DNA from 4 places in the Streptomyces sp. NPDC047049 genome. Region 2 is predicted to be linked to each of the others. Evidence: riboswitches for the same ligand, from Rfam matches in the RefSeq annotation. Region 2 holds a riboswitch; each other region holds the start of a gene.
What was found. A riboswitch is a leader RNA that binds a small molecule or an ion and turns the genes downstream of it on or off. The one in region 2 is predicted to bind cyclic di-AMP.

Region 1: another riboswitch for cyclic di-AMP. It lies ahead of ABZ851_RS12760 (C40 family peptidase); the one in region 2 lies ahead of ABZ851_RS03990 (peptidoglycan DD-metalloendopeptidase family protein).
Region 3: another riboswitch for cyclic di-AMP. It lies ahead of ABZ851_RS08165 (NlpC/P60 family protein); the one in region 2 lies ahead of ABZ851_RS03990 (peptidoglycan DD-metalloendopeptidase family protein).
Region 4: another riboswitch for cyclic di-AMP. It lies ahead of ABZ851_RS25730 (transglycosylase family protein); the one in region 2 lies ahead of ABZ851_RS03990 (peptidoglycan DD-metalloendopeptidase family protein).

What each region holds. Positions count from the first base shown of each region.
Region 1 covers NZ_JBEYVM010000004.1:287,137-294,101, forward strand. Annotated here, with positions in the region: gene ABZ851_RS12745 (8-amino-7-oxononanoate synthase) at 1-327, shown strand, start outside; gene ABZ851_RS12750 (LysR family transcriptional regulator) at 346-1,278, opposite strand; gene ABZ851_RS12755 (LysE family transporter) at 1,350-2,018, shown strand; gene ABZ851_RS12760 (C40 family peptidase) at 2,120-2,593, opposite strand; cyclic di-AMP (ydaO/yuaA leader) riboswitch at 2,598-2,797, opposite strand; gene ABZ851_RS12765 (hypothetical protein) at 3,076-3,384, opposite strand; gene ABZ851_RS12770 (ATP-dependent Clp protease proteolytic subunit) at 3,390-4,025, opposite strand; gene ABZ851_RS12775 (TetR/AcrR family transcriptional regulator) at 5,121-5,684, opposite strand; gene ABZ851_RS12780 (alpha/beta fold hydrolase) at 5,771-6,965, shown strand, end outside.
Region 2 covers NZ_JBEYVM010000001.1:857,230-864,194, reverse strand. Annotated here, with positions in the region: gene ABZ851_RS03995 (aldo/keto reductase) at 1-349, opposite strand, end outside; gene ABZ851_RS03990 (peptidoglycan DD-metalloendopeptidase family protein) at 589-1,761, opposite strand; cyclic di-AMP (ydaO/yuaA leader) riboswitch at 1,773-1,955, opposite strand; gene ABZ851_RS03985 (DUF2332 domain-containing protein) at 2,212-3,411, shown strand; gene ABZ851_RS03980 (PP2C family protein-serine/threonine phosphatase) at 3,486-4,631, opposite strand; tRNA gene ABZ851_RS03975 (tRNA-Lys) at 5,166-5,238, opposite strand; gene ABZ851_RS03970 (DEAD/DEAH box helicase) at 5,417-6,965, opposite strand, start outside.
Region 3 covers NZ_JBEYVM010000003.1:51,635-58,599, forward strand. Annotated here, with positions in the region: gene ABZ851_RS08155 (NlpC/P60 family protein) at 1-687, opposite strand, end outside; gene ABZ851_RS08160 (hypothetical protein) at 1,013-1,366, shown strand; gene ABZ851_RS08165 (NlpC/P60 family protein) at 1,575-2,723, opposite strand; cyclic di-AMP (ydaO/yuaA leader) riboswitch at 2,731-2,915, opposite strand; gene pcrA (DNA helicase PcrA) at 3,206-5,689, shown strand; gene ABZ851_RS08175 (peptidoglycan DD-metalloendopeptidase family protein) at 5,809-6,965, opposite strand, start outside.
Region 4 covers NZ_JBEYVM010000013.1:111,713-118,677, forward strand. Annotated here, with positions in the region: gene eno (phosphopyruvate hydratase) at 1-764, opposite strand, end outside; gene ABZ851_RS25730 (transglycosylase family protein) at 1,098-1,769, opposite strand; cyclic di-AMP (ydaO/yuaA leader) riboswitch at 1,777-1,989, opposite strand; gene ABZ851_RS25735 (transglycosylase family protein) at 2,200-3,201, opposite strand; gene ABZ851_RS25740 (cytochrome P450) at 3,499-4,755, opposite strand; gene ABZ851_RS25745 (hypothetical protein) at 5,329-5,589, opposite strand; gene ABZ851_RS25750 (hypothetical protein) at 5,634-6,038, shown strand; partial or broken gene ABZ851_RS25755 (zinc ribbon domain-containing protein) at 6,308-6,418, opposite strand.

The sequences.
Region 1 (6,965 bases), on a different contig from region 2:
GCCGCGCTCCGGCTGCTGCGCCGCGAACCCCGGCGCGCCACCCGGGCCGTCGCGGTCGCCCAGGGGCTGTACGACCGGCTCACCGCGGCGGGCCTGACGGCGGTACGTCCCGACGCGGCTGTGATCTCGGTCCGCGCCCCGTCGCCGGCAACGGCGCTCCGCTGGGCCGCCGACTGCCGTACGGCCGGACTCGCGGTCGGCTGCTTCCGCCCGCCGTCCGTCCCCGACGGAATCTCCCGGCTCCGGCTCACCGCCCGCGCGGACCTGACGGAAGAACAGCTCGACACGGCGGTCGACACCATCGTGGCCACCGCGCCGACGGTCTGAAGCCGGCGCCGCGCGGAGTCAGCCCCAGGCGGTGTCCGGCGTCCCGGGCGAGTGGCGGAGGAAGGCGCCGCGCAGCAGGGCGCGCAGGGTGTCCGCGGCGGGGGTGCCTCCGGGGCGGTAGGCCACCGAGATCCGGCGGTGCAGTTCCGGTGGGTCCACCCGGCGGACTCCCAGCGGTGTCATCGACCCCTCCGCCACCATCTCCGGGACCACCGCCACCCCGAGCCCGGCGCTCACCAGCGCACACACCACCGCATAGCTCGGCGACTCACAGCGCACCGCCACACTCGCCCCGGCGGCCGCCAGCGCGGCCTCCACCCCGCGCCGGTTGGGGTTGGCCGGTGCCATGCTGACCAGCGGCTGACCGGCCAGCTCGGCGAGCGGCAGGCGTCCGGAGCCCGCCGACAGCGCATGACCGGGCGCGGTGACCAGCACCAGCTCCTCGGTCAGCAGCGGCTCCAGACGGACGCCCTCCGGCGCCGGCATCGCCTCGCCGGGCACATACTCGTGCGTCAGCGCCAGATCGACCTCACCCCGCGCCACCGCCGCGCTCGCCTGCGGCGGGACGTACTCCGTCACGCTCAGCTCCACATCGGGGTGGGCCCGCCGGAACGCGCTGAGCGCGGGCGGCAGCAGATGCGTGCCGGCGGTCATGAACGTGCCGACCCGCAGCCGCCCGCCGGACAGCCCCGCCAGCCGGGACAGCTCGTGCCGCGCCTGGTCCAGTTCGTCGAGGACCCGCCGGGCCCGTACGAGCAGCAGCTCACCGGCCGCCGTCAGCCGGGCACCGCGATGGTGGCGCACCAGCAGGGCCGCCCCGGCCTCCCGCTCCAGTTTGGCGAGCTGCTGGGAGAGCGCCGGAGCGGTGTAGCCCAGCCGGGCGGCGGCGCGGGTGATCGAACCGGCCTCCGCCACCGCTACCAGGGCGGCCAGCCGGGTGGGGTCGTACATAAGAATCTCTTCAGGCTCACCAAGAACATTGCCAATACCCATTAAAGCCTCCGACCGGCGAAGCTGCTCCTATGGACGGACAGCTGATCGCCTTCACCGGAGTCGCCGCGGGCATGGTCGCCATGCCGGGCGCGGATTTCGCGGTCGTGGTGCGCCATGCGCTCGATTCGCGCCGGGCGGGGGTGGCGGCCGCCGTCGGAGTCGCGGGCGGGCTGCTGGTGCACACCGCTCTGGCGGTGGCCGGGCTCGCGGCGGTGCTGGTCGCCGTGCCCGCGCTCTTCGGCGCGGTCCAACTCCTGGGCGGCGGCTACCTGTTGTACCTCGGCACCCGCGCCCTGATCGCGGCCGTCCGGCGCCCGGCGGCCACCACGGACGGCACGGCCCGCACGGCGGCGGGCACCCCGGCCGACGGCCGCCCGCACACCGCCCTCCTGGGCACCACGCGGAGTCTGCGCCAGGGCTTCTTGACCAATGCGCTCAACCCGAAGGCACCCGTGCTCTTCCTCAGCCTGCTCCCGCAGTTCGTTCCGGCGGGAGCGCCCGCGCTGCCCCGTACGCTGCTGCTCGCCACGATGGTCGTCGCCATGGCGCTGGTCTGGTTCCCCGCCGTCGCCCTGCTGGTCGACCGGCTGGGCGTCTGGCTGCGCCGCCCCTCGGTGGCCCGTGCCCTGGAAGCCACCACCGGAGCGCTGCTCACGGCGCTGGGCGGCATCCTGCTCGTCGAGCTGGCGCTGTCCTGAGGGAGGTGGTGCGCCCAGGGCTATTCACGGGGTGCGGTGGGCACGGGGGAAATCTGCCGAACGCACCGGCAATTGACCGATCGTGAGATGAATGCGCAGGATCAGCCCACCCGCCCGTACCAGACCGAACGGCTCCAGATCCGTTCGAGCCGCACCACGCTCCCGGCCTTGGGCGCATGCCACATCCGGCCCCGGCCCGCGTAGATGCCGACGTGGTAAATGCCGCTGCGCGAATGGAAGAAGACCAGATCGCCGCGCCGGCGCGCGCCGGGCGGGATGTGCCGGGTGCGGCCGTACTGTGCGGCGGCGGTGCGTGGCAGCAACCGGCCGGCGCGTTTGAACGAGTACAGCATCAGCCCCGAACAGTCGAAGGCGTGCGGCCCCTGGGCGCCGTACCGGTAGGGGGCTCCGCTCTGGGAAGCCGCGATCCGCAGCGCATGGGCGGACACGGATGCGGCTTCGGCGTTCCCGGCCGCTCCTGGCGCAACGGTGGTCCCGCCGAGCGTGACCAGCGTCAGAGCGGTGACGGTGCCGGCGCGCGCCAGCAGATTCGGCGTATGCATGCGCATGGTCATGCGCAAACCCTTCGTCAGCCGCCTGCGAAGGAAGACCTGTCGGGTTCGGGCAGGCGAAGATGCCCGGCCGTGCGTACGGCTTCACCCCAAGGAGCCCTCGGCCGTGTAGGCCGGGACCCCGTCCTGCTCGGGTCCTCCGCTCCCGCCGGTCCACCTCGTCGACCGGACGTCCGGCACGGCGGCGGGATTAGGCGCCCGTCCGGACCGCCCCGTCGCTGTGGCGGGGTCTTGTCGTCGAAGGGATCGTCACGCACCTGGCAGCCGAATTCCGAGTTGAAAATGCCGTATGTGAGATGGGTCACAATTGGCCCGAATGGTTAGATTTGTTCCCTCAGGTGCCGCGGCGCGGAGCGTTGCACCCCGCGGACCAGGGGCGAAACATCCGAGACCGCAGGAATTGGGTCCGCGCCGCGCAATTCGTCGCCTCCTCAGATCGGGGGCGGAGGCTACGCCGTATGCGCAGCCTCGGAGCGTGCGCCGGGTCAGATTTCCTCGGGTGGCGGCATCGTCACCAGTCCGGCCCGCCGCTCACCGTCCAGCACCCGCAGTGCCCGGGTCAGCGTCGCGCGGTGCAGTTCGGTCTCGCCCCGCTGGTGCATCAGCGTCAGGGCGTCCCGCAGCCGGGTGGCCTTGCCGACCAGCGCCTGGGCGGCGCGCAGCCCGCTGTAGGTGCCCCCGCAGCGGGCCGGATTGATCCGGCCCAGCAGGTCGATCACTTCCAGGTAGCTGTCGATGAGTTCCCCCTCCGCGCGGGTCAGGGCGGGCAGCGGTGGTGGTTCGGGCGGCAGCATCGGGCTCACCGCGCCCCGGGCCGGAGCGCCGACAGCTTGCGGTTACGGGTGATCTGGTCGATCAGGCCGTACTCCTGGGCGGCGGGGGCGTCGAAGATCTTGTCGCGCTCGATATCGGTGGCGATCCGCTCGCGGGTCTGCCCGGTGTGCTTCGCCAGCATCTCTTCCAGTACGTCGCGGGTGCGCAGCATTTCCGTCGCCTGGATCTGCAGGTCACTGGCCTGTCCCTGGACGGGTTCGCTGAACGACGGCTGATGGATCAGGACCCGGGCGCCGGGCAGCGCCAGCCGCTTGCCCGGAGTGCCGGCCGCCAGCAGCACCGCGGCGGACGAGGCGGCCTGCCCCAGGCAGACGGTCTCCACGTCGCACGACACGAAATGCATCGTGTCGTAGATGGCGGTCATCGCGGTGAAGGAGCCGCCGGGGGAGTTGATGTAGAGCGAGATGTCCTGGTCGGGCGCGGCGTGTTCGAGGTGGATGAACTGCGCCATGACGTCGTTGGCAGAGGTGTCGTCGATCGGGGTGCCCAGAAAGATGATGCGCTCGCCGAGCAGCTTGGAATACGGGTCCATGGTGCGCGTCCCCTGGGCGGTGCGCTCGGTGAACTCCGGAAGGACATAGCGGGCCGTCGGTCGCAGCATGTCTGCTCCTCTCCTCCGTAAAAAATGTACAGGACGTACGTTCCGTCAGAATGACAGCAGATCCTGGTGATCAGTTACAAGTCCCAGGTCAGAGGCAGTTTTAACTGTTCGCTGAGGGCGGATATCTCACAGCTTCTCCTCGAACTGCGGCACAAGGTTGAGACCCTTCGGATGACCGGGCGGGTCGTCGATGCTCGCTCGACGGGACGGACCGCCCGCGGGTAACCAAGGACGCCGCCCTGCGGATCCCGCCGGCCGAGCCCGTGGCCAGGCGCTGTTCACCGGCTGGGGTGGCGGGCTGGCGACCTGCCGCAAGTTCGCCCTCACGCACGGAACTACACCGCATCGAAACTGATGTCGCAGGTCGGGCACAGGGTGAGCGAGGCATGCAGACTCGACCTGGCCGACATCAAGTGGGACCTGGGCCCTTCGGCAAGCTCCAGGTGCGTCACGGCGAGTGCGCCGGTGCCGCCGCTGAGGGTGAGGCCGGTGAGACGGAGGGGGCCGGACCGGTGGTGCGGGCCGGGCGCCGCAACGGGCGTCGCGAGGTGGCCATCAAGACGACGTCCGGACCGGTGACGGTGGCCCGTCCCAGGGTGCGGGGCACCACGGAGGCGTTCGCTCGCGTCTGTTCGGCGCCGCGGTGACTCGGGCGAATGTGCTGGAGTCGCCGGTGATCGCCTCGTTCGTCCGCGGCCTGTCCACCTGGGACGTGGAGAACACCCTCGCCGAAGCCCCCGGTTCCGACGCGGCGCTGTCGAAGTCCACGGTCTCCACATTCGGCCCGGCAGCGCGGACAGGGGTGGCGCTGGACGTCCTCCGCGTCGCTCGGGGAGGCTTCTTGAGGGGCCGTCATGCCCGGCATGCTGTCATTCTCAGAAGTGCCCCGAATTACCTTTGCGTGAGAACGAGTTCCGGGAACCAGAACGGCGCTTCGCGTCCGCCGGGCCGTGACGTTTGATCTTGCTCGGGCAAAGGACCGCTTCTGAGACGGCCTCGGGGAACATCGGTACCGAGGTGGGTCGGGCATCACCGTCTCCGGCTCACGCCGCCGTGCAGGTCCAGCAGCGCGTCCAGCATGTGCGGGACAGCCTGTCACTCAGCCATAGCCAGAACATCGCGGACCAGACGTCGCGCGTACTCGCGATCGACGGGCAAGGCGAATACGACGTGGTGGTACAGAGGCGCGATGACATGGTCGAGGATCTGCGGGACGCTCGGTGTCTTCTCACCGCGTTCGCGGGCCCGGCTCACCACCTCCGATGCCTGCTCGCGCCGTTTCTCCGTGACCGGGCAACTCGCGACGATCTCGGTGCGGGCCGACACCATCGCGCGCAGGTATCGGGCTCGGTGGGGACGTGTGATGTCGCGGGCGATGACCTGCGCCCACTCGGTCAGATCCTGCTGGAGGGATCCGGTGTCGGGCGCTGACTCACCGTCCCGGGTCAGGGCGGCGACAGCGACTTCCTCAAGGAGAGCGTGGACGCTGTCCCAGCGTCGGTAGAGCGTCGTCGGGTTGACTCCGGCCCGCTCGGCGACCACGGGAAACGTGATCTTTTCGGCGCCCTCGCCCACGAGTTCACCGACCGAGGTGTAGATCGCGGTCAGTACTCGACTGCTCCGCCCTCCGGGGCGGCTGGCGGCTGCATGGTGAGACACGTCACCAGCATACGCAAAGATCTTTGCTTCTACTAGGATGGGCCACCGAGTTAAAGCAAAGATCATTGCTTTTTGCTGGAGATCGCGTGCTCAACCGTTCAGTTTCGTTCTTCCTGGCCGGGGCCGTGGGCGCGGCCACGCTCACGGCCGCTTCGGCGCCGTCCCCCCTCTACCCGGTCTATCAGCGCCTGTGGGACCTCTCCGCGTTCACCTTGACGGTCGTTTTCGCCGTTTACGTCTTCGCCTTGCTCGCCGCCCTGTTGACCGTCGGATCGGTCTCCGACCGGGTGGGCCGTCGGCCTGTCGCCTGCGGTGCCCTGGTGCTGCTCGCTCTGGGCATGCTGCTCTTCGCCGTCGCCACAGGCGTCGGCGGCCTGATGGCCGCGCGCATTGTGCAGGGCCTTGCCGTGGGGACAGCCGCCGGCGCCACTACCGCCCTGATCATGGAGTCCGCGCCGAACCCCCGGCTCGGCTCGACCATCAGCAGCGCGGTCCCTTCCTTGGGGATAGCGATCGGCGCTGTCCTCGCCGGCGCCTTGGTGGAGTTCGCGCCACTGCCCCGCCAACTCGTCTTCTGGATCCTCACCGTCGTGTCCCTGGTGCTCGCGGCACTCGTCTGGCTGGTTCCCGACCAAGCTCGATCCGACTTGCCAACCCGGGAAACGATCTGGCGGTCACTGCTGCCCAGCGCTCAACTCCCGCGGGCCACGCGGCCGGTCTTCGTCGCACTGCTGCCGTCGATCAGTGCGACGTGGGCCCTTGGCGGCTTGTACCTCTCGCTCGGATCGTCGATCCTCGCCACCGTCCTCGACGTGCACAGCCACTTCACCGCGGGCGTCATCCTCGGCGCCTTCTTCGTCGCGGGGACGGCGGGCACTGTCGCGTCGGCCTTCGCTCCGCCACGACACCGCGCATGGTTCGGCCTCGGGCCCCTCGCCCTTGGCGTCCTGGTCACTGTCGCAGCCATGCCGACGGGTGTACTGCCGCTCTACGTCGTCGGATCGCTGATCGCGGGATTCGGGTTCGGGGCGACGTTCCGGTTCGCCGTCCATGCCCTCGGTGAGGCGGCACCGATCGCCCGACGTGGCCAGGTGTTCGCGACGATGTACATCGTCAGCTATCTCGCCTTCAGTGTGCCTGCGCTCGCCGCCGGGCTCGCTGTCGAGCGATTCGGGCTCAAACCAACAGCCGTCGTGTATGGAGCCCTGGACATCGCATTGATCCTGTTCGCTCTCGTTGCCGGGACCGCCCACGCGCGTCGACGGGATGGCGAGGACGAGG
Region 2 (6,965 bases):
GGGAGAGGGAGAGGTCGACCGCGGACTTGATGGTGGCGGCGGACAGGCCCTTGTAGTCCGGATGGGCACCGACCTTGGTGGCGATGACGACATCGTCGCGGTTGCCGCGGGAGGCCAGCCAGTTGCCGAGGACGGTCTCGGATTCGCCGCCCTTGTTGCCGGGGACCCAGGCCGAGTAGACGTCGGCGGTGTCGATGAAGTTGCCACCGCCCGCGACGTAGGCATCGAGCACGGCGAAGGATTCGCTCTCGTCGGCCGTCCAGCCGAAGACGTTGCCGCCGAGGGACAGCGGGGAGACGGAGAGCGAGCCGAGGGACTGACGATTTCGGGGGGTGTGGGTCGCAGTCATGTGTGGTGGCAACGCCGGGGGGAGCGGAGTTATTCCTTCCGCTCCCCCCGGACGCTGCCGGTGCCACACGGCGCCCCGCGACGCCCTGGGATGCCCCTGACGCCCGCCGACGCCAACTTCTGTTGGACGGACGCCCGTTGAGGCCGCGCGTCACACCCCGAAGCTGCACATCACAAGCCGAAGCCTCACCTCACGCGCCCGCAGCCACACGCCACACGCCACACGCCGAAGACCGTGCGTCACACGTTGATGCCGTGATCGCGCAGCCACGGCATGGGGTCGATCGGGTCGCCGGCGTCCGGGCGCACCTCCAGGTGGAGGTGCGGGCCGGTGACGTTGCCGGTGGCGCCGACGCGGCCGATGACATCGCCCGTGCTGACCTTGCCGGAGGTCTTCACCATCGAGGACAGATGGCAGAACCAGAGTTCGGTGCCGTCGTCGAGGGTGAGGACGATGCGGTAGCCGTACGAGCCTGCCCAGCCGGCCTGGGTGATGGTGCCGGAGTGCACGGCCTTGACGGGAGTGCCGGTCGGCGCGGCGAAGTCCTGCCCGGTGTGGTCCGCGGCCCAGCGGTCGCCGGCCTGGCCGAAGCTCGCGGTGAGCGTGAACGAGGAGACCGGAGCGATGAAGCTCTTCGCCAGCTTGGCGAGGCGGGCGGCCTCCGCCTTCCGACGGGCCGCCTCTTCGGCCTCGCGCTTGGCCTCCAACTCGGCCGCCTTCTTGGCTGTTGCGGCCTTTTCGGCCGACTCCTGGTGGGCGTCGGCTTCCTCGGCGGCCGTCTGGAAAGCGGTGTGCTCGGCGGTCTCCCGGGCCTCCTGCTCGGCGGCGCCCTGCTGCGCGTCGGCCTGCTGGAGGATGCGGCTGCGCAGCGCCTCGCCGGCGTCCGCGCCCGAGTCCGTCCGGGTGGTCCGGGTGAGGGGACCGGCACCGGCCGGAGCCACCGCCTCGTCCGTTCCGGCTCCCGAGGCCGTGCCCGCATCCGAAGCCGCGCCCGCGTCCGAGCCCGCGTCCGAAGCCGCGCCCGCGTCCGAGCCCGCGTCCGATATGAGATCACCGACGCCGGGAAGCGACTTGGCGTCCGGCAGCTTGTCGGCGAGGTCGTCGGCCATTCCGCCGACGTCGGGCATCGAGATAGGAACCGGAGGGCGGCCCTCGGCCGTGGCCATCCCGCCGGCACCGACCGCCGCGATGACGCCGACGCCCAGGACCGTGCCACCGCGGGCGAGCCCGCTGCCACGCTGCTTGGCCACTCTGTGCTTGCCGCGGACCGAGCGGACGGAATCCTCGGTGGGATTCCATTCCTCCCACGGTCCGTCGTTGATGCTGTCCGCATGACCGGGGCCCGGGAAGGCACCTCGGTCATCGAGGTCGTAGGCGGACGGACCCTCGGGGGCAGGCCTGTTGGACGCCACGGGGGCGCTCTCCTTTCCTTCCTTCTCGCCTACCGGGTTAGCTGACGGGTTCGGAGCAGGAAGGTCTCCTACGGGCGCCCGCTGGCGGAGAGCGTCCGATTCACCCCAAGGAAGTGGTTCCCCGGTTCCCTTGGTGCAGTTCGAGGTGCTGGAGGTGCGTGAAAAGCGCGTGCGGGATTCGGCGTCTGCGCACGGTGCCGCCTCTTGCGACGGCTGGGACGACCGCGCTGCGTTATCGGACAGTAATAGAGAACGCAGCCGAATTCCAAGCCTTCCCGGGATTTCCTAGCGGCCTCCCAGGAGCTTTGGCCTGGACTTTTTCGGCCAGCATGGCTGCAAACCGGGCGAGTTGACCGTCCGCGCCTAAACGATCTCGCGGCGATTGTGCACCAGTCGTTATGCGGAGGGGTGCCCCTCGGTTACGGAACGTGAGAGCAGTAACGTCGGATCATGGCCGTCAACGTCGGGAACACCGGGAACACCCGTCACGCCGAGCGCACCGTGGTCGGCACATGGGGCTTGGCGGAGCGGTACCGGGAGTTCTCCTGGCGCCAGGCGCGGGGACGGTCCGCGGCGCATGAGGAGCTGAGCGCGCGGATCAGCCACGACCCGGAGCTCTGCGATCTGGTGTCGGGGTCGCTGCCGGCCGGCGGCGCACAGCAGCCGGAGCTTCTGCTCGCCGCCGTCCGCTACCTCGACGGCCCGCACGCCGAGCTGGGGCCGCGCGGCGAAACCGCGTACGGCCGCTGGCGCGAGTGGACGGTACGGCACTGGAACGAGGTGCGTGCGGTGATCATGCAGCGCTCGCCCCGGGCCGACGAACCGGCCCACTGCGCGACGCTGCTGCCGCTGCTCGCCCGCCTGCCGCAGCCGCTGGCGCTGCTGGAGGTCGGCACGTCGGCGGGGCTGTGCCTGCATCCCGACCGCTATCGCTACCGCTACCTGCGCCGGTACGAGGGCGATGGGGGAAGCGGCGCCCGTCTCACCGAGGCAGAGGCGAAGGCGGAGGCCGCGGCAGAGGCGGAGGTACGAACGGAGGCAGGGGCGCCGGAGAGCCCCCTGGTGCTGGAGTGCCGTACGGCGTGGACGGCCGACGAGCTGCTGCCCGCCCGGGGCCGGATGCCGCGGATCCTCTGGCGGGCAGGCATCGGCCTCGACCCGCTCGACCCGGCCGCCGAACCGGACGATCTGCGCTGGCTGCAGGCGCTCGTATGGCCGGGCGACGAGGAGCGCGCCGCGCGGCTGTCCGCGGCCGTCGAGGCGGTGCGGCCGGCGCCGCGGCCACGGCTGGTGCGCGGCGACCTGCTCCAGGAACTGCCCGCGCTCGCCGCCGAGGCGCCCCCCGGGGCCACACTGGTCATCTTCCACAGCGCCGCGCTGGCCGACCTCGCGCCCGCCCGCCGCGAGGAGTTCACGCATCTCGTACGGTCGCTGCTGCGCGGACGGCCCGGCGGCGGCCACTGGATCTCCCACGAGCACCCCGCCGTCCTGCCCTGGATCCCCGCCCCGGCGCACCGTTCGCCGCACCCGGCTGACGCCCGGCTGCTCACCCTCGCCCTGGACGAGCGCCCGGTCGCGCTCACCGGCCCGCACGGTGAGAGCCTGCACCGGTTCCCGGGGACGGAGGGCGTGGCGCAGGGCATGCCGTAGGGCGCGCCACGCACGGCGCCTTCCGCAGGGCAGCGCGAGCCGTGCCGGGACACGCCCCGCCGTGCACGGCCTCCCTACGCACTCATCGGCCGCTGCACCGCCAACAGGGCCATATCGTCGGCCGGTGCGCCGCCCGTATGCCGTGCGACATCCTCGACGAGCGTGTCCAGGAGGGCGTCCGGCCCCGGGAAACGACGGCCGCGCAGTCTGCTCGCCGGTTGGTAGAAGCGGCCCAGCAGGTCCCGGGCCTCGGTCACTCCGTCGGTGAAGAACAGCAGCAGGGCACCGGCCGGGAAGAACGTTTCGTCCGACCGGTCCGGCCAGCTCGCCACCTCGCCCATGCCCAGCGGCAGCGCCGGCGCCACGGGCACCAGCTCACGCACCCCGCCGTCCAGGGTGAGCAGCAGCGGGGGCGGATGGCCGCGGTTGAGCACACGCAGCACGGACTGCCCGTTGGCGGGGATCTCGGCGAGGACGGCAGTGGTGAACCCCTCGAACTGGTCGAGCCCCGCGCGCCGTCCGCCCTCCCGCTGCAGCGCCCGCTCCAGCCGGCCCGCCACCGCCTCCAGCGTCGTCTCCTGCTCCGCCGCCTCGCGGAAGGCACCGATGACGATCACCGCGGCCTCCACCGCCTCCAGCCCCTTGCCCCGTACGTCGCCGACGATCAGCCGTACGCCGTGCGGGGTGTCCTGCACCGCATAGAGGTCGCCGCCGATCCGGGCATCCGCCCGCGCGCCCACGTAGCGGGCGGCGACTCCGAGGCCGGCGAGCCGTTCGGGGGGCATGGGCAGTACGGCGCGCTGCGCGGCCTCCGAGATGTCCCGTACGGAGGCCAGCTGGGCATCGCTCCTCTGGACGCACCGGTTGAGCCCGAGGGCCAGCAGGGCGACCACGAAGATCATGACGCTCTCCGCCACGGATTCCTGGTAGTCCTCGACGGCGCCGCGGTAGGTGACGGCCCAGATCTCGCCGAGCACGGCGGCCAGGGACGTGACGGCGGTACTGCGCAGGGAGGAGAGCGACGCCGCGATCAGCGGGGCGGCGCAGAAGAAGGGCGCGGCCGTGTAACCGGCCGGCGTGACGGCACCGACGACGAGGCCCCCGGCGATCAGAAGCGCGGGAAGCAGACGCACCGGCCGACGCCCGGACAGCTTCGTCCGCCGGCCGCGGCCCACCTGCCGCCCCCCGTCATCCCTGGGACGCGCTTCGTCCTGAAGCATCCGCACCGGCCTCTCCCCACTCCCGCCCGTCCCTACGAGCACCGTGGTGGCGGCCGCGTCGACGTCCCCAGCGTTTCCGCTGACGTCCCCAGCGTTTCCGCTACGGCGCCGGACGGCGAATCCTCGGCGGCCGGACGGGTCACGGCGCGGCCGGGGTTGGCTTCGCACCCCACCCCTGGGCCTCCGGCCTGCTCACTCCGGCCAACGCCACGCCCGTTCGGGGAAGTCGTCGGTGATCGCCGCGACGGTTTCTCTGTGAGGCCTGCCCCGCCGGATCTCGTCCCCACGAGGTTTTCACCAGCTGCTGTCCGCCATCGTCTCCCTCACGTGCGTGCACCAGCCATCGATGTGACGGCCCATCGACGCGATCCTGAGCTCCGGATTCAGCAGACGAGTTCGTGAGGCAGATCAGTCCGGCCCGATTCCGGCCAGCGGGCCGGCAGCGGCCCAGCAGACCCCGTTCCAAGGCCCCGGGGCAGACCAAGGCCCCGCCGCCCGGACACTCCGTGCCGGGCGGCGGGGCCTTGGTCTTTGTGGGCCATCAGGGGCTCGAACCCTGAACCAATGGATTAAAAGTCCACTGCTCTGCCAATTGAGCTAATGGCCCGCACCGAGCAGCATAGCCCGAGGATGTGCCGCAGCCCGAAGGCATTAGGGATCGGGCTGCCCGGCGGGGTGCCGCGGGGGCTGCCGGCGCACCGGGCAGGGCGCCTCGCTCACCCCTCAACACGCAGGGCCCGTACGGCACTTGAGTGCGTACGGGCCCTGCGGGTCAGCGGATGTGATCAGCCGTTGCGCTTCCAGCGCGGCTTGTCGTCACGGCGGCCGCCGGAGCCGGTCGTGGCGCCACGGTGGTCGTCACGGCGGCCGTACGGACGGTCGCCGCCGCCGCGGTGGCCACCGGAGGACGGGCGGCCGCCGGAACGGTCGTCGCGGTTGAACGGACGGTCGCCGCCGCCGGAGCGGTAGCCGCCGGAGGAACGGCCGCCGGAGCGGTCGTCACGGTTGAAGGGGCGGCTCGGACGGTCGCCGCGGTCGCGGTTGAAGCCACCGCCGGAGCGGTCGTCACGGCGGTCGAAGGAACGGCCACCGGAACGGTCGTCACGACGGTCGCGGTTGAAACCGCCACCCGAGCGGTCGTCACGGCGGTCGAAGGAACGGCCACCGGAACGGTCATCACGACGGTCACGGTTGAAACCGCCACCGGAACGGTCATCGCGACGGTCACGGTCGAAGGAACGGCCACCCGAGCGGTCGTCACGACGGTCACGGTCGAAGGAACGGCCACCGGAACGGTCGTCACGGCGGTCACGGTTGAAGCCACCACCGGAACGGTCATCGCGACGGTCACGGTCGAAGGAACGGCCACCCGAGCGGTCGTCACGACGGTCGCGGCGGTCGAAGTTGCCCCGGTCGTCGCGGCGGTCGAAGCCCCGGTCGTCGCGGCGCTCGTCCGACGCGCCGGACTGGTCCGGTACGGCGGCCTCGGCGGCGGCCTCGGCCTCGGCGGTGACGGCCGCGGCGGCAAGCGCCTCGGCCGGGTCCTCGCCCCGCTCACGGGCGGCGCGGGCGGTCAGCCGGTCGGCCTCCTCGCGCAGCTCGGAGGCGCGGCGCTGCAGACGCTCCAGCTCGCGGGTGAGCTGGCTCACCTCGCGCTCGGCCTGCTTGGCGGTGTTGTTGGCCGACTCGGCCTGGACCTCGGTGAGCGAGCGCGCACCGGTGATCCGGGCGACGTCCTCGTCGAAGGCGCCGGAGCCGCCGACGATGTGGCGCGAGGCGTCCACGCCCGCGTCCTCCATCAGGCGGAAGATCTGGCGGCGCTGGTGCGGCAGCGACAGCGAGACGACGGTGCCGGACTGGCCGGCGCGGGCGGTACGGCCCGAGCGGTGCAGGTAGTCCTTGTGGTCACCGGCGGGGTCGACGTTCAGGACCAGGTCGATGCCGTCGACGTGGATACCGCGGGCGGCGACGTCGGTGGCGACCAGCGCGTTGACGTAGCCGTCCTTGAAGTCCGCGAGCACCCGGGTGCGCGCGCCCTGCGTCATACCGCCGTGCAGCGCGTCGGCCTTCACGCCGGACTCGACGAGCTGCTCGGCGATGCGGTCGGCGCCCAGCTGGGTGCGGACGAAGATGATGGTGCGGCCCTTGCGGGCGGCGATGGCGGCGGTGACCGGCGCCTTGTCCTTCGGCTTCACGACGAGGACGTGGTGGGTCATGGTCGTGACGTTGCCCTGGGCGCTGTCGACCTCGTGGCTGACCGGGTTGGTGAGGTACCGCTTGACCAGCGTGCCGATCTCGTTCTCCATCGTGGCGGAGAACAGCATCCGCTGACCG
Region 3 (6,965 bases), on a different contig from region 2:
TTGCTCGGCCGTGAGGTGGTTCAGCAACTGCTCGGCGGCGCCCAGCTTGTGGACGACCGTGACCCGGTGCTTCTTCAGCGCCGACTCGGTGTCCGCCAGCCGTTGCGCGGTGTCCTCGGCCCGCCGCTGGATCTGCCGTACGCTGCCGAGCCGGCGCGCGTAACCGGCCACCGCGGTGGCCTGGTGGCTGCCCGCCCGCTCCAGCACCGCGGCGCCGTCCAGGTAGCGCTGCGGGTCAGCGGACAGCAGCAGCCGTACGGTCGGGTCGACGCCGCCGGAGCGGTACTGGCTGGCGGCCACGGTGCCCAGCTCGCCGCGGGCGGCGTTCAGTTCCGCCGTCCTGCGGGCGGCCTCGTCCTGCAGCCTGCTCAGCTCCTCGCGTGCGGCACCGGCGGCTTCCTTCGCGCCGTTGTAGCTCTGCGTGGCCACCTCTGCCTCCTGGTACAGCGCGTTGACCCGGTCCTTGACCCGGTCGGGGGTGAGCCGGTGCGCGGCCTGGCCGGCGCCGTCGGCCACGGCGGCGACGGGGGCACCCTCCGCCGCCGGAGCGAAGCCCGTGGCGGTGGCGGCGCCGGCCAGTGCCAGGGTGGCGGCCGTGCGGGCGGTGCGTGCGCTGCGTGCGCCGCCGGTGAGCGCGGCGAGCGGATGCTGCCGCGGCTTGCGGTGCGAGGCCACGGTGGCCCTCACTTCCTTCCCTTGGAGCCCGTGGGCCCGGCGGCGGTCCGCAACGAGGGAACGGACCGCCGCCGCACCTCACGGCGGGGCGGCCGACAGGACGCCGGTGGGAGGCCGGCGAGGGCGGGGAGTCGACCGCCTGGAGGAGGACGCTAAGCCGGGGTGTTGCGGTGATGAGTCCGCTTGCCCGGGATTGTTCGCTTTCGACCGGTGCCGGTGCGCAGGTGACCGTGGCGCCACGGCCGCACGGCCGGGAGCGGGCCCGGCCTGACCGAAGCGGCGATTGTGGGCGCCCTGCCTGAAGAGCCGTGCTATGCGGCGGCTACGATCCAGCACTATGGACGTAGTAATCAATCTCTTCGTCGGCCTGCACATCATCGGCATCGCCTCCCTGCTGGGCGGCTTCCTGACCCAGATGAAGGCGATGGGTGCGGGCACCGCCCGCTTCGTGCCGGCGATGCTGCACGGCGCGCTGACGATGCTGGTCACCGGCATCGTGCTGGTCGGCCTCAACCAGGCCGAGGGCCACAGCCTCAACACCCTCAAGCTCGGCATCAAGATGGCCGTTCTGGTGGTCATCCTGGGGCTGGTCTACGTCAAGCGGGACGACGAGAAGATCGCCCCGCCGCTCTTCGGCGCGGTCGGCGCGCTGACGGTGGCCAACATCTTCATCGCCGTGCTCTGGACCTGAGCGGACCGGCGGGCGCCCCGGGAGCCGGGCTCGGGGCGCGGGCCGGAGCGGCGGGCGCCCCGGAACCGGGCTCCGGGCGCCGGCGCAGGGGTTCCCCGAACGGCACACCGCGCGGTCATCGCACTCCTCATCCGGAGGCGACGGCCGCGCGGTGGCGTGTGGGGGGTTGCCGTGGGGGGTGGCCTGAAGGGGGAGCGGGGGCCGGGCCTCAGCCCGGGCGGACGCTCCCGTAGATCGGCATGTAGTAGATCGACTCCTCCCGGACGTTGGCGCCCGGGTGCGGGGCGTGGATCATCTTGCCGTCGCCTATGTACATGCCCACATGGCTGATGTCGTCAAAGAAGAAGACCAGGTCACCGGGCTTGAGGTCCTTGGTGGCGACCCGCTGGCCGGCCTTGACCTGGTCCCAGGTGGTCCGCGGCAGGCTGACGCCGGCCGCCTTCCACGCCGCCTGGGTCAGCCCCGAGCAGTCGTAGGAGCTGGGTCCGGTCGCACCCCACACATACGGCTTGCCGATCTGGGAGCGGGCGAACGCGAGCGCCTTCTCGGCCTGGGTGGAGGACGAACCCCCGGTCGAGCCGCCGTTGTCGGCGCCGCCACCGGTCTGGCCGCCGGACGTGCCGCCCCCGTCGTGCTGCTGGCGCTCCCGTTCCTGCTGCTTGCGGGCCTCCTCCTGGGCCTTGCGCTTGGCCGCCGCCTCCTTCTGGCGCTCCAGCTCCGCCAGCCGCGCCTTCTCCTGGGCGGTGAGCTGGGACAGCAGCTGCCGGGCCTCGGCCAGCTTCTGCTGGACGGACTGCTTGGACTCCTTGAGCGAGGCCTGCGAGGACTGCAGCCGCTCCAGGTCGCGGGTCGCCTCCGCCCGCTGCCGGGCGGCCGCGGCCTGCTGCTCCTGGTATTCGGAGACGGCCTCCTTCTGCCGTCCGGTCAGCCGCTCCATGAGGTGGCTGCGGTCGAAGAACTGCTGCGGGTCCTTGGCGAGCATCAGCTGCGCCGTCGGGTTCATGCCGCCGGTGCGGTACTGCGCCGACGCGAAGGTGCCCAGCCGGCGCCGGGCGTCGTTCATCTTCTCGGCGCGCTTGGCGGCGGCGTCGAGCAGTCCGTCGACACGGTCACGCTGGTCGTCGGTGTGCTCCTTGGCGGCGTTGTACTTCTGGGTGGCCACCTCGGCCTGGTGGTAGAGGTCGTCGACCTTCTGCTTGACCTCTTCGACGGTGGGCTTGGGCGCCCGGGGGGCCGCGTCGGCGGACTGCGAGAGCAGCGTGGCCGAGGCGAGGGCGGCGGTGGTGAGCCCGACCGCCGTACGCCGTCCTCCGGGCGAGGTGAGAATGCTGGTGCGCGGCTTGCGATGCGACGCCAAGGCCGGCGACTCCTTCCGTGGACCGCCTACCGGGTTAGCTGTCGGGTTCGGGCGGTGTCGCTGACGGAAGGCTTGCCCTACGGTCCGGATGTCCGCCGACGGCGGCTGTCCGGTCCGATTCACCCCGGTGGTGCTGGTGGGTCCCCGGCTCCGGGTGCCCAAAGGCAGGGCCGGACTCGGCGTGGGCGGCCCGTGCGGACGCTGTCGTCCACGGGGAGGCGGGCTGCCTGAGCGAGGACGTTAGCCAACTCGTGTGGCTCCTGTGAAGGCTGATGTTCGATATGCCCGAAACCTTTTTGTGACCTGAACGCGATGCGGGTGTTGGCGTGGCAGATGTCGGATTCGGGTAGACGGGCCGCCGACCGGTTCCATCCGGCCCCGGACGTCTGACCTGCCGCGCTGCCACGGCCCGCGGCGGAAGCGGGCCGCAATCGGCTACTGGGCCGCGGACTGTCAGTGCGGCGGCCTAGACTCGGTGGGCGATGAGCAGCCTCTTTGACGACAGCTTCCTGGCGGACCTCGGCCCCAAGGGCGAGGAGCACCCCCCGCCCCCCGAGGACGAGCACGGCCCGGCCCCGGAGGAGATCCCCGCCGACCTCTTCGGCGGGAGGTTCGACGCGCCCGTGCCCAGAGAGGCGTACTACCGCGACGGCGCCGCCCGTCCGGTCCTCGACCCGGCGACGCTGCTGGAAGGGCTCAACGACGAGCAGAAGGCCGCCGTGGTGCACACGGGCGGCCCGCTGCTGATCGTCGCCGGCGCCGGCTCCGGCAAGACCCGGGTGCTCACCCACCGCATCGCTCATCTGCTCGCCGAGCGCCATGTCCACCCCGGCCAGATCCTCGCGATCACGTTCACGAACAAGGCCGCCGGCGAGATGAAGGAGCGCGTCGAGGAGCTGGTCGGCCCGCGCGCCAACGCCATGTGGGTCTCCACGTTCCACAGCGCCTGCGTCCGCATCCTGCGCCGCGAGTCCAAGAAGCTGGGCTTCACCTCCTCCTTCTCCATCTACGACGCCGCCGACTCCAAGCGCCTGATGGCGCTGGTCTGCCGCGATCTGGACCTGGACCCCAAGCGCTACCCGCCCAAGTCCTTCAGCGCGAAGATCTCCAACCTCAAGAACGAGCTCATCGACGAGGAGACCTTCGCCGGGACGGCCGCTGGGGGCACCTCCCAGACGGAGTCTGGGGGAGGTTTCGAGAAGACGCTCGCCGAGGCGTACGCGATGTACCAGGCGCGGCTGCGCGAGGCCAACGCCCTGGACTTCGACGACATCATCATGACCACGGTCAACCTGCTCCAGGCCTTCCCGGATGTCGCCGAGCACTACCGCCGCCGCTTCCGCCACGTCCTCGTCGACGAGTACCAGGACACCAACCACGCCCAGTACACCCTCGTCCGCGAGCTGGTCGGCCCCGCCGAGACCGCCGCCGAGCTGTGCGTCGTCGGTGACGCCGACCAGTCGATCTACGCCTTCCGCGGCGCCACGATCCGCAACATCCTCCAGTTCGAGGAGGACTACCCGGACGCGACCACGATCCTGCTGGAGCAGAACTACCGCTCCTCGCAGACGATCCTCTCCGCCGCCAACGCCGTCATCGAGCGCAACGAGAACCGCCGCCCCAAGAACCTCTGGACGGACGCCGGAGCCGGCCCCAAGATCACCGGCTATGTCGCCGACACCGAGCACGACGAGGCGCAGTTCGTCGCCGACGAGATCGACCGGCTGACCGACGCCGGTGACGCCAAGGCCGGCGATGTCGCGGTCTTCTACCGCACCAACGCCCAGTCCCGGGTCTTCGAAGAGATCTTCATCCGGGTCGGACTGCCCTACAAGGTCGTCGGCGGGGTGCGCTTCTACGAGCGCAAGGAGGTCCGCGATGTCCTCGCCTATCTGCGGGTGCTCAGCAACCCCGAGGACACCGTCCCGCTCCGCCGCATCCTGAACGTCCCCAAGCGCGGCATCGGCGACCGCGCCGAGGCGATGATCGACGCCCTGTCGCTGCGCGAGAAGATCACCTTCCCGCAGGCACTGCGCCGGGTCGACGAGGCGTACGGCATGGCGGCCCGCTCCGCCAACGCCGTCAAGCGCTTCAACGTCCTCATGGAGGAGCTGCGCACCATCGTCGAGTCCGGCGCCGGCCCTGCCACGATCCTGGAAGCGGTCCTGGAGCGCACGGGCTACCTCGCCGAACTCCAGGCCTCCACCGACCCCCAGGACGAGACCCGGATCGAAAACCTCCAGGAACTCGCCGCCGTGGCCCTGGAATTCGAGCAGGACCGCGGTGAGGAGAATCCCGGCACGCTCTCCGACTTCCTGGAGCAGGTCGCGCTGGTCGCCGACTCCGACCAGATCCCGGACGAGGACGAGGAGGGCAGCGGCGTGATCACGCTGATGACGCTGCACACCGCCAAGGGCCTGGAGTTCCCGACCGTCTTCCTGACCGGCCTGGAGGACGGCGTCTTCCCGCACATGCGCTCGCTGGGCCAGACCAAGGAGCTGGAGGAGGAGCGCCGGCTCGCCTATGTCGGCATCACCCGCGCCCGCCAGCGGCTCTACGTCACCCGCTCGACGATGCGCAGCGCCTGGGGCCAGCCCTCCTACAACCCGCCCTCCCGGTTCCTGGAGGAGATCCCGGCCGACCACGTGGAGTGGAAGCGCACGGGTCCGGCGACGCCGTCCGCGTCCATGGGCGGCATGTCGGCAGGCGGCAGCGGCGGAGGCGGCTTCGGCTCCGCGCTCTCGTCGTCGCGCGCCAAGGGCCCGAGCGGCTTCGCGACCCGCCGCGCCGGCGACCGTCAGGTCGTCTCACTGACCATCGGCGACCGGGTCACCCACGACAGCTTCGGGCTCGGCACGGTCGTCGGCGTCAAGGGCAGCGGCGACAACGCCGAGGCGACGATCGACTTCGGCGGCGAGAAGCCGAAGCGGCTGCTGCTGCGGTATGCGCCGGTGGAGAAGCTGTAACGGGAGCCGCGCGGGCCGGGCGACGGGGATCGTCACCCGGCGGACGGCGGACGGCGGCATGGCGGAACCCGTGGAACGGCGGCACGCGGAACGACGGCGGTGCGGGTGGAGGCCGTGGCTCAGTTCGGGTTGAGGCCGTGATCGCGCAGCCACGGCTGCGGGTCGACCGCCGCGCCACCACCGGGGCGCACCTCGAAGTGCAGATGCGGCCCCGTGGAGTTGCCGGAGTTGCCCGAATAGGCAATCTGGTCACCGGCCTTGACCGACCCGGACCGGATCTTGGTGCTGCTCAGATGGCAGTACCACGTCTCGGTGCCGTCGGGCGCGGTCACGATCGCCATGTTCCCGTAGGCGGAGTTCCACTGGGTGCGGATGGTGCCGTCGGTGGCGGACATGACGGGGGTGCCGTAGCTGACCGGGAAGTCGATGCCGGTGTGTACGGACATCCAGTTCACACCGGCCTGGCCGAAGGTGGCGCTCAGCCCGTGCTGGGTGACCGGCAGGACGAACTTGGGGCGGGCGGCCTCCTTGCGGGCCGCCTCCTCCGCCTTGCGCTTGCGCTCCAGCGCCTGGCGCTCCTTGAGGTCGATCCGCTCCTGGGTGCGGCTGGCCCGGTCGCGGAAGTCGTCGGCGCTGGCGCTGAGCCCGGCGAGCTGGGTGTCGAGCTTGTTGTTGGCCGCGGACGGTTTGACGGCGCCGGCGCCGGCGTCGGGCGCAGCCTGGGCGGTCGCCTCGGTCTTGTCGTCCCCGGTGAATCCGGTGACGGACGCGGCGGCCACGGCGCACACGCCCATGGCGGCGACCGAGGGGACGGCGACGGTCAGCAGCGCCGACCGCTTCACCGGGCGCTTCCGGCCGCGGCCACGGACGGCCTTCCCGGCGTCCGGCCCGGCGACCCGCCGCGCGGCGGGGGCGGCGGGGGTGACCGGCATGGCCTGCGTCATGGCGTCGGCCACAGCAGCGGCATCGCTGGTGTCGGTGCCGCCACCACCGGAGCGAGTGCCGTCGCCGGGGGCACCGCCGTCGTTGCCGGGCCGGCCGGCCTCGAAGACGTCGGTCTCGAAGCCGTCGGCGTCGAACTGCTGGGTGTCGAGCCGGCTCACATCGAGCTGACCGACATCGAGCTGAGTGAAGTCGAGCTGACCGGTGTCGGCCTGACCGGTGTCGCCCTGACCGGTTTCGCCCCACGGGGTGGTGTCCCAGTGGACGGTGTCGGCCGGGGGCGGGCCGGCCTGGGCCGGGATGCCGGCGATCAGGTTCCGGTCCATGGTGGGCC
Region 4 (6,965 bases), on a different contig from region 2:
ACGTCCAGCGCGAGCGCGATGTCCTGGCCGGGGGCGTAACCGGCCTGCTTGATGGCCTCCAGGATGAGGTCCAGGGCCTCGCGGTTGGAGCCCAGGTTCGGGGCGAAGCCGCCCTCGTCGCCGAGGCCGGTGGACAGCCCGCGCTCCTTCAGGACCTTCTTGAGGGTGTGGTAGACCTCGGCGCCCCAGCGCAGCGCCTCGGAGAAGGACTCCGCGCCGATCGGGGCGATCATGAACTCCTGGATGTCCACGTTGGAGTCGGCGTGCGAGCCGCCGTTCAGGATGTTCATCATCGGGACGGGCAGGACGTGCGCGTTCGGGCCGCCGAGGTAGCGGAACAGCGGGAGGTCGCTGGCCTCGGAGGCGGCGTGCGCGACGGCGAGGGAGACGCCGAGGATGGCGTTGGCGCCGAGCGAGCCCTTGTTGTCGGTGGCGTCCAGGTCGAACATGGCCTGGTCGATCAGCCGCTGCTCGGTGGCGTCGTAGCCGACGAGCTCCGGGCCGATCTGCTCGATGACGGCCAGGACGGCCTTCTCCACGCCCTTGCCCAGGTAGCGGTTCGGGTCGCCGTCACGAAGCTCGATGGCCTCGAAGGCGCCGGTGGAGGCGCCGGACGGCACGGCGGCACGGCCGGTGCTGCCGTCGTCGAGGCCGACCTCGACCTCGACCGTGGGATTACCTCGCGAGTCGAGAATTTCGCGGGCTACGACGACGTCGATCGACGGCACGTTGTCTCCTTCGTGGGTGTCTGGCGTTCTGCGCATGAGCCTAACGGCCCGGGGTGCGTCCGCCCGCCCTTGGCCCGCTCCGTGGGACGGAACGGCCCGGAATACTCCCCAAAGACCCAGTTCGCGGGAGATTTCAGGGCATTGTTCGCTGAATGGGAAAAAACCGTGATCGTCGCCGGTCACCGGCGTGCGGCCGTCTCGGCTGCGGCGGCCCGGGCACGGCGCCGGACGAGAGAAGCCCCGCCGCGACGCGCTGGGGGGAAGGGCGCGCCGGGCGGGGCGGTCTCACGCAGGAAGCGGTCTCACGGAGGTCTCACACGGGAAGGGGGCTCGCCGCTCGGGCCCGTCCGATCCCGGTGAGAAGGAGACTCAGACGTTGAGCTTCTGACCCGGGAAGATCAGGTTCGGGTTGCCGCCGATGACCGACTTGTTGGCCTTGTAGACGGACTTCCAGTCGGTGCCGTGCGCCTTGGCGATCTTGGCGAGGGTGTCGCCCGCCTTGACGGTGTAGTTGCCGTGGCCCATGGACTTGCGCTCGGTCGAGCGCGAGGCGTGCTGCTCGGGAGCGGCCGGGGCCTTCTTCGTCTCGGCCTTGGCGGAGCCCTGGTCCTGCTGGGGCGCGGACTTGGTCTGCGCGGAGCCGGAGGTGTCGACGTCGGCCGCGGGGCCGCCGGAGGTCAGGTTGCCGGCGCCGGCGCAGGACCAGGCGCCCGGGCCCTGGATGGCGAGAAGCTTCTCGGCGGCGGCGATCTGCTGGGACTTGCTGGCCAGGTCGGCGCGCGGGGCGTACTTGGTGCCACCGGCGGCGGCCCAGCTGGAGTTGGAGAACTGCAGGCCACCGTAGTAGCCGTTACCGGTGTTGATCGACCAGTTGCCGCCGGACTCGCACTGGGCGACCTTGTCCCAGGTGGAGACGGAGGCGGCGGAGGCGGAGGTGGCGCCCATCAGCGGGACGGCCACGGCAGCACCGGCGATGCCGGCGAGGGTGGCGACGCGGACGGCCTTGGAGGGACGACGGTGCTTGCCCTTGATGATCAGCATGGTTCGTTCGTTTCCTCACCGACGCCTACGAGGTGAGCTGTCGGGTTCGGGCTGTGAGAATCGCCCGGCCGTGTGCGCGTGACGCACGTGGCTTCACCCCAAGCCGGCTGACCCGCTTTCACGGGCGGGGCCGGCACTTACCTTGGTTCCCCCGCTCCTGCCTTCGGCGCTTGCGCGTCAAGTGCCTCCGATCACCGGCAGGATTCGGCGTGTGATCAAAGGGCCCGCTTTGGCGAGCGGTCCTGACGTTAAGCAGTAATGGGCTTGGGGTTCAAACCCCACCATCTGAACCAAGTTGACCGCTTTTGATCACGACTGGGTCACATACCCGCAGGTGAACCCCGGTTTACCGAGGCGGTACACACCGAGGTTCAGCCGAGTCAACGAGACCCTTGTCTCACTTTCCCAAAAGCGGTCGAACGGCGGCGAATTACCCCGCGGAGTGCCCGAGATCGAGCAGTTGGCCCGGCTTGATCAGGTCCGCGTCGGAGCCGATGACGTCCTCGTTGCGGTCGTAGAGGGCGCTCCAGCCGCCGGACAGCCGGTGGGCCGAGGCGATGGCTGACAGCGTGTCACCCGGGCGCACGGTGTAGTCGCCGTCGGCGGCCGGGCCGGTGCGCCCGGCGTCGCCGCGCGAGGCGTGCCGGCCGCCGGAGGACCTGCCGTCGTCGTCGGCGCCCTCGTCGCCCGCACCGCCGCGGTGCTTGCCCTTCGCGGGCGTCTCCCGCGGCGTGCCGGAGGTGTCCGTACGGCTGCCGCCCTCGGACGGGTCGGCGGACGGGTCGGCCGGCTGCGGCGGGTCATCGGACGGGTCGGCGGAGTGCGACGGGCCGGTGGACGGGTCGGTGGACCGCGACGGGTCGTCGGCCCGGTCGCCCGGCGTCGCGGGGCCCGATGCCTCGTCGCCGGGCTCGTGCGTCCCGGCGGAGTCCGAGGCGTCGGGCGACGGCGTCGGAGCGGACGGCTCGTCGCCGGGCCCGTCGTGCGTCCCGTCGTGCGTCCCGGCGGAGCCCGAAGCGTCAGGGCTGCCGGACGAGTCCCAGGGGTCCGGGGAGCCGCCGTCGTCCGACGGGGCGGGCGAGGGGGTGGCGGTGCTGCCCGGGTCGACCTCCGGCGCCTGGCCGTCCTTGGTCAGACCGGCGCTCACCGCACAGCTCGACCAGACTTCCGGGCCGCGGTGGTGGAGGATCGACTCGGCCACCGCGATCTGCTGGGAGCGGCTGGCGAGGTCGGGGCGTGAGGCGTAGGCCGAGCCGCCGTAGTTGTCCCACATCTCCTGGGTGAGCTGCAGCCCGCCGTAGTAGCTGTTGCCCGAAGCCGCGCTCCAGACGCCACCGGTCTCACACTGCGCGACCTTGTCCCAGGTCGCGGTGTCGGCGGCGTGGGCGCCACTCGCGGCGAGCAGTGGCAGGGCGAAACCGGCGCCGGTCACTCCCGCCGTGACAAAGATGGCCGGTGCCTGGCGGGGTCGACGGTGTCGGCCGTTCCCGGAACGCATGCGGATGCCTTTCGCGCGGCGGTTGAGTTGTACGACGAGCTCTGTGAGCTGCTCGACGGGTACCCGCCCGGCCGACGCGCACGCGGCGCACCGTTACACCGGTCCCCCACATCACCGCTTCGGCCGATCGGGTGAAGCCCGTCGATCGTCGGTGGAAAGGTAGCCGGGGTCACGGGTAGTCACAAGTCGGTGTAGTGCAGATCACGCGAAGGTCACGCACCTGACTCTCTGTCACTTCTGACCTTGTTGCTGGTCAGGGCGCTCGGGCGAGAACTCCACCGGCAGCGACCGCAGTCCGCGCATGATGAGCCCGCCACGCCAGCGCAAGGCGTCCGGTTCCGCCGCGAGCCGGAGGTCCGGCAGCCGGGTCAGCAGCGTCGCCAGCGCGGCCTGCCCTTCGAGCCGGGCGAGCGGCGCGCCCAGGCAGTAGTGGATGCCGTGCCCGTACCCCAGGTGCTGGTTGTCACGACGGGTCAGATCCAGGACATCCGGCTCGGTGAAGCGCGCCGGATCGCGGTCGGCGGCGGCCAGTACCACCAGGACCGGGTCGCCCTTCGCGATCCGCTGCCCGCCCAGAGTCAGTTCCTGCGTCGCGAACCGCCAGGTCGCCAGCTCCACGGGGCCGTCGTAACGGAGCAGTTCCTCGATGCCGGTGGTGAGCAGGTCGGTGTCGCCCGCTGTGATCGACTTCTGCAGCAGCTCGCGCTGGGCCGGGTGGCGCAGCAGGGCGTAGAGGCCGTTGCCGATCAAGTTCACGGTCGTCTCAAAACCGGCGAACAGCAAGATGAAGGCCATCGCGGCGACCTCGTTCTCGGTGAGGTGCTCGCCGTGGTCCGAGGCCCGGATCAGGCCGGAGATCAGGTCCTCGTCCGCCTCCGCGGTGTCGCCGAGGGTTTCGCGCTTGCGGTGGATCAGCTCGGCGAGATAGCCGCGCATCTTCTTCACGGACCGGGCGACGCCGCCGCGCGGCCCCCCGCCGTGCCGGATCATCATGCCCGCCCAGTCGCGGAAGTCGTCCTGGTCCTCGCGCGGCACGCCCAGCAGGTCGCAGATCGCGTAGATGGGCAGCGGGAAGGCGAACTCATGGATGAGGTCGGCCTCGCCCTCCGTCGCGAACCGGTCGATGAGGTGGTCGGTGAGCTCCTGGACGCGCGGGGCGAAGGCGGCCACCCGGCGCGGGGTGAAGGCCTTCGAGACCAGCCGGCGCAGCCGGGTGTGGTCCGGGGGGTCGATGTTGAGCAGATGCGTCATCAGGTTGGCGCTGCGCTCACCGGGGATGCCGACCTTGCCCTTCCCGTGCGCGGCCTCGCTGTGGTGCACCGGGTTCTTCGACAGCCGGCCGTCGGCGAGCGCCTGCCGCGCCTCGGTGTACCGGGTCACCAGCCAGGCCTCGACGCCGCTGGGCAGCTCGGTCCGGTGCACCGGCGCATGCTCCCGCAGCCAGGCATACGCGGGGTAGGGGTCGGCGGCGAACTCCCAGGTGAACAGCTCGGGGGCGGACCCGGCGGGGCAGCCCGCGGCGGCGTCGGCGGCAGGGGACGGACGGCCCGCGGGGGCGTCGGCGGCGGGGCGGCCCGCGAGTGCGGAGGCGTCGGGGGCGGCGCGGCCCGCGAAGTCGTCGGCGGCGGGGGTGTCGGGCTTGTCGTGCACCTTCCGACCGTAACCGGTGGGCGCACCGTGGTGCGCCCGCGCGCTGTCCGGCCCCCACCGCACCGCCTGCGCTACGCCGCACCCCCTCCGCTACGCCGGACCCCCAGCACTACGCCGGATCCACCCCCAGCTCCGTCAGGAACGCCACGGCCGCCGGCGACGGGCCGAGGCCGGCACCGCGGGCCAAGCGGCCCCGAAAGTGGAGGTGCGCCTGCCGGACGGAGAACACCTACAGGCCGCCGTCGTCCGGCGGCGCCGGGACCGGGCGGTCGTGTGGTGGTACGACCTGCAATTCCAGATACCCGACCGGGCAGAAAAAGGGATGAATTGCACTGGATGCAACATTCGCCGGCTGAGGAACACGACGACATCCCCTGCTCGTGAGCGCAGGCGTCGTGGCGAGCCGATGGTTCACTCCCAGGGATGATCTGCGGCGTCGACGAAGGATGCAACGATGTTGCATCCGCTCAGGCGCCGGGTTCGGCGCGTCTTGTCCTTGCGCAACGCGTCGTACACCTCGACCATGCGCCAGCGGTCTTCGGGGCAATGAAGAATGACTGGGCCCGGCAGCAAGCGACTCGTTTCCTCAAGAGCGCGACGATCAATCCGCGGATCAGCGGGGCCAGCAACTGTCGCTCGTAGCGGGGGTGTTGAGTGATCGTTGATCGACATGGTCTTGAATAGGCGTGATCAACACCCATGTGAAAGGATCTTTCGTGCGCATACGTACGGCCCTGGCCGCGTTCGCCTCCGCCGGACTGCTCGCCGGCGCCCTCACCGGTCTTACCGCCACCCCCGCCTCCGCCGACAGCGGCATGAGCTGGAAGACCTACACCTACTCCAACGGCGACGTCCGCATCGTCGCCAAGGCCAGGGGCACGGTCCACGGCTACGTCGAGTGGAGCGCGGGCGGCGACAAGCTGTGCGCCAGCGACCAGTTCTCCAACTCTGAGGGCATCCGGGGCGAGCTCAGCACCGGCCGGACCGCCACCAGCAAGAGCCCCGGCCACGATTCCTGCAAGGGCGGAAACCTCCCCGAAGGCACCGCCTACACGATGCGGGCGTGCATAGTCGGCCCGCTCGGCTCCGACTGCTCGTCCCGGGTGCGCATCCGCGCATAGGCGGGCCGAACCGGGCAGGTCAGGGCAGTGTTGTGCTGGTACCGGGCCCGGTCGTGACCACCGGCGTGGCAGCGATGTCACCGTGGGGTCACATCCCACACCCTGCGCAGCAGGTCGGTGGATGAGCCGATCGGAAGGGGCGCCCCGTTTCCGGGGTGCCCCTTCTGCATGGGCGGCTTCGCGGGTGGTAGACGGTGCCCGACTGCATCTGCACCTAACGCGTACGTATGCACGCCGCAAGGTCTGCTATCGCAGCATTTCACTCCCCCTCAGTCGGGTCTGGGAGCGGCGCTCTGGGCGCGGCGTTTGATGTTGACGGCGGCGCCGGTGTCGGCGTGTGTCGTGTGCCGGCAGCGGGTGCAGACGAACAGACTGCGGCTGCGGCGGCTTGGCTCGCGAACAGCTGGACCTTGTCATCACCGACGACCAATGGGCCCGAGGTCGCGGCGAACACCGCCACGCCAAGGTCCACTCCCACGGTTCCCGCCGATGACTGCCTCTATCCCGAACCGCGACACAGGCCGAGAGTGCATCTTCTGCGGGGGCATGTTCTTCCCCCAAGCATCTGCAGGACGGCCACCGGACTACTGCCGAAGGTCAGGTCGGCAACGAGCCTACGAAGCCCGTCAGCAGCGTCACCTTGTTGCCACGGCGCTTGGTCTTCTTCCCGTCGGCCCCGGCCCCATCGAGCGCAGCCTCCGGCTGGGAACGGACTAGCAGCAGGGCCTACCGACTCAGGGGAAGCCGGCAACCCCGGCTTGGACCACTGGCTCGCAGTCCGTTGACGATCATGCGCCGGTCGCCGAGGCTGGTCGCGCGCTGTGGCTTCGCCGGTTCCGGCGGAGCCACAGCGCATTATGGGGTGGCGCGCAGGTGCTCGCGCCTGACAGTGACCAGGCTGTGCCAGCGAGTGCGGGTGGCGTGCTC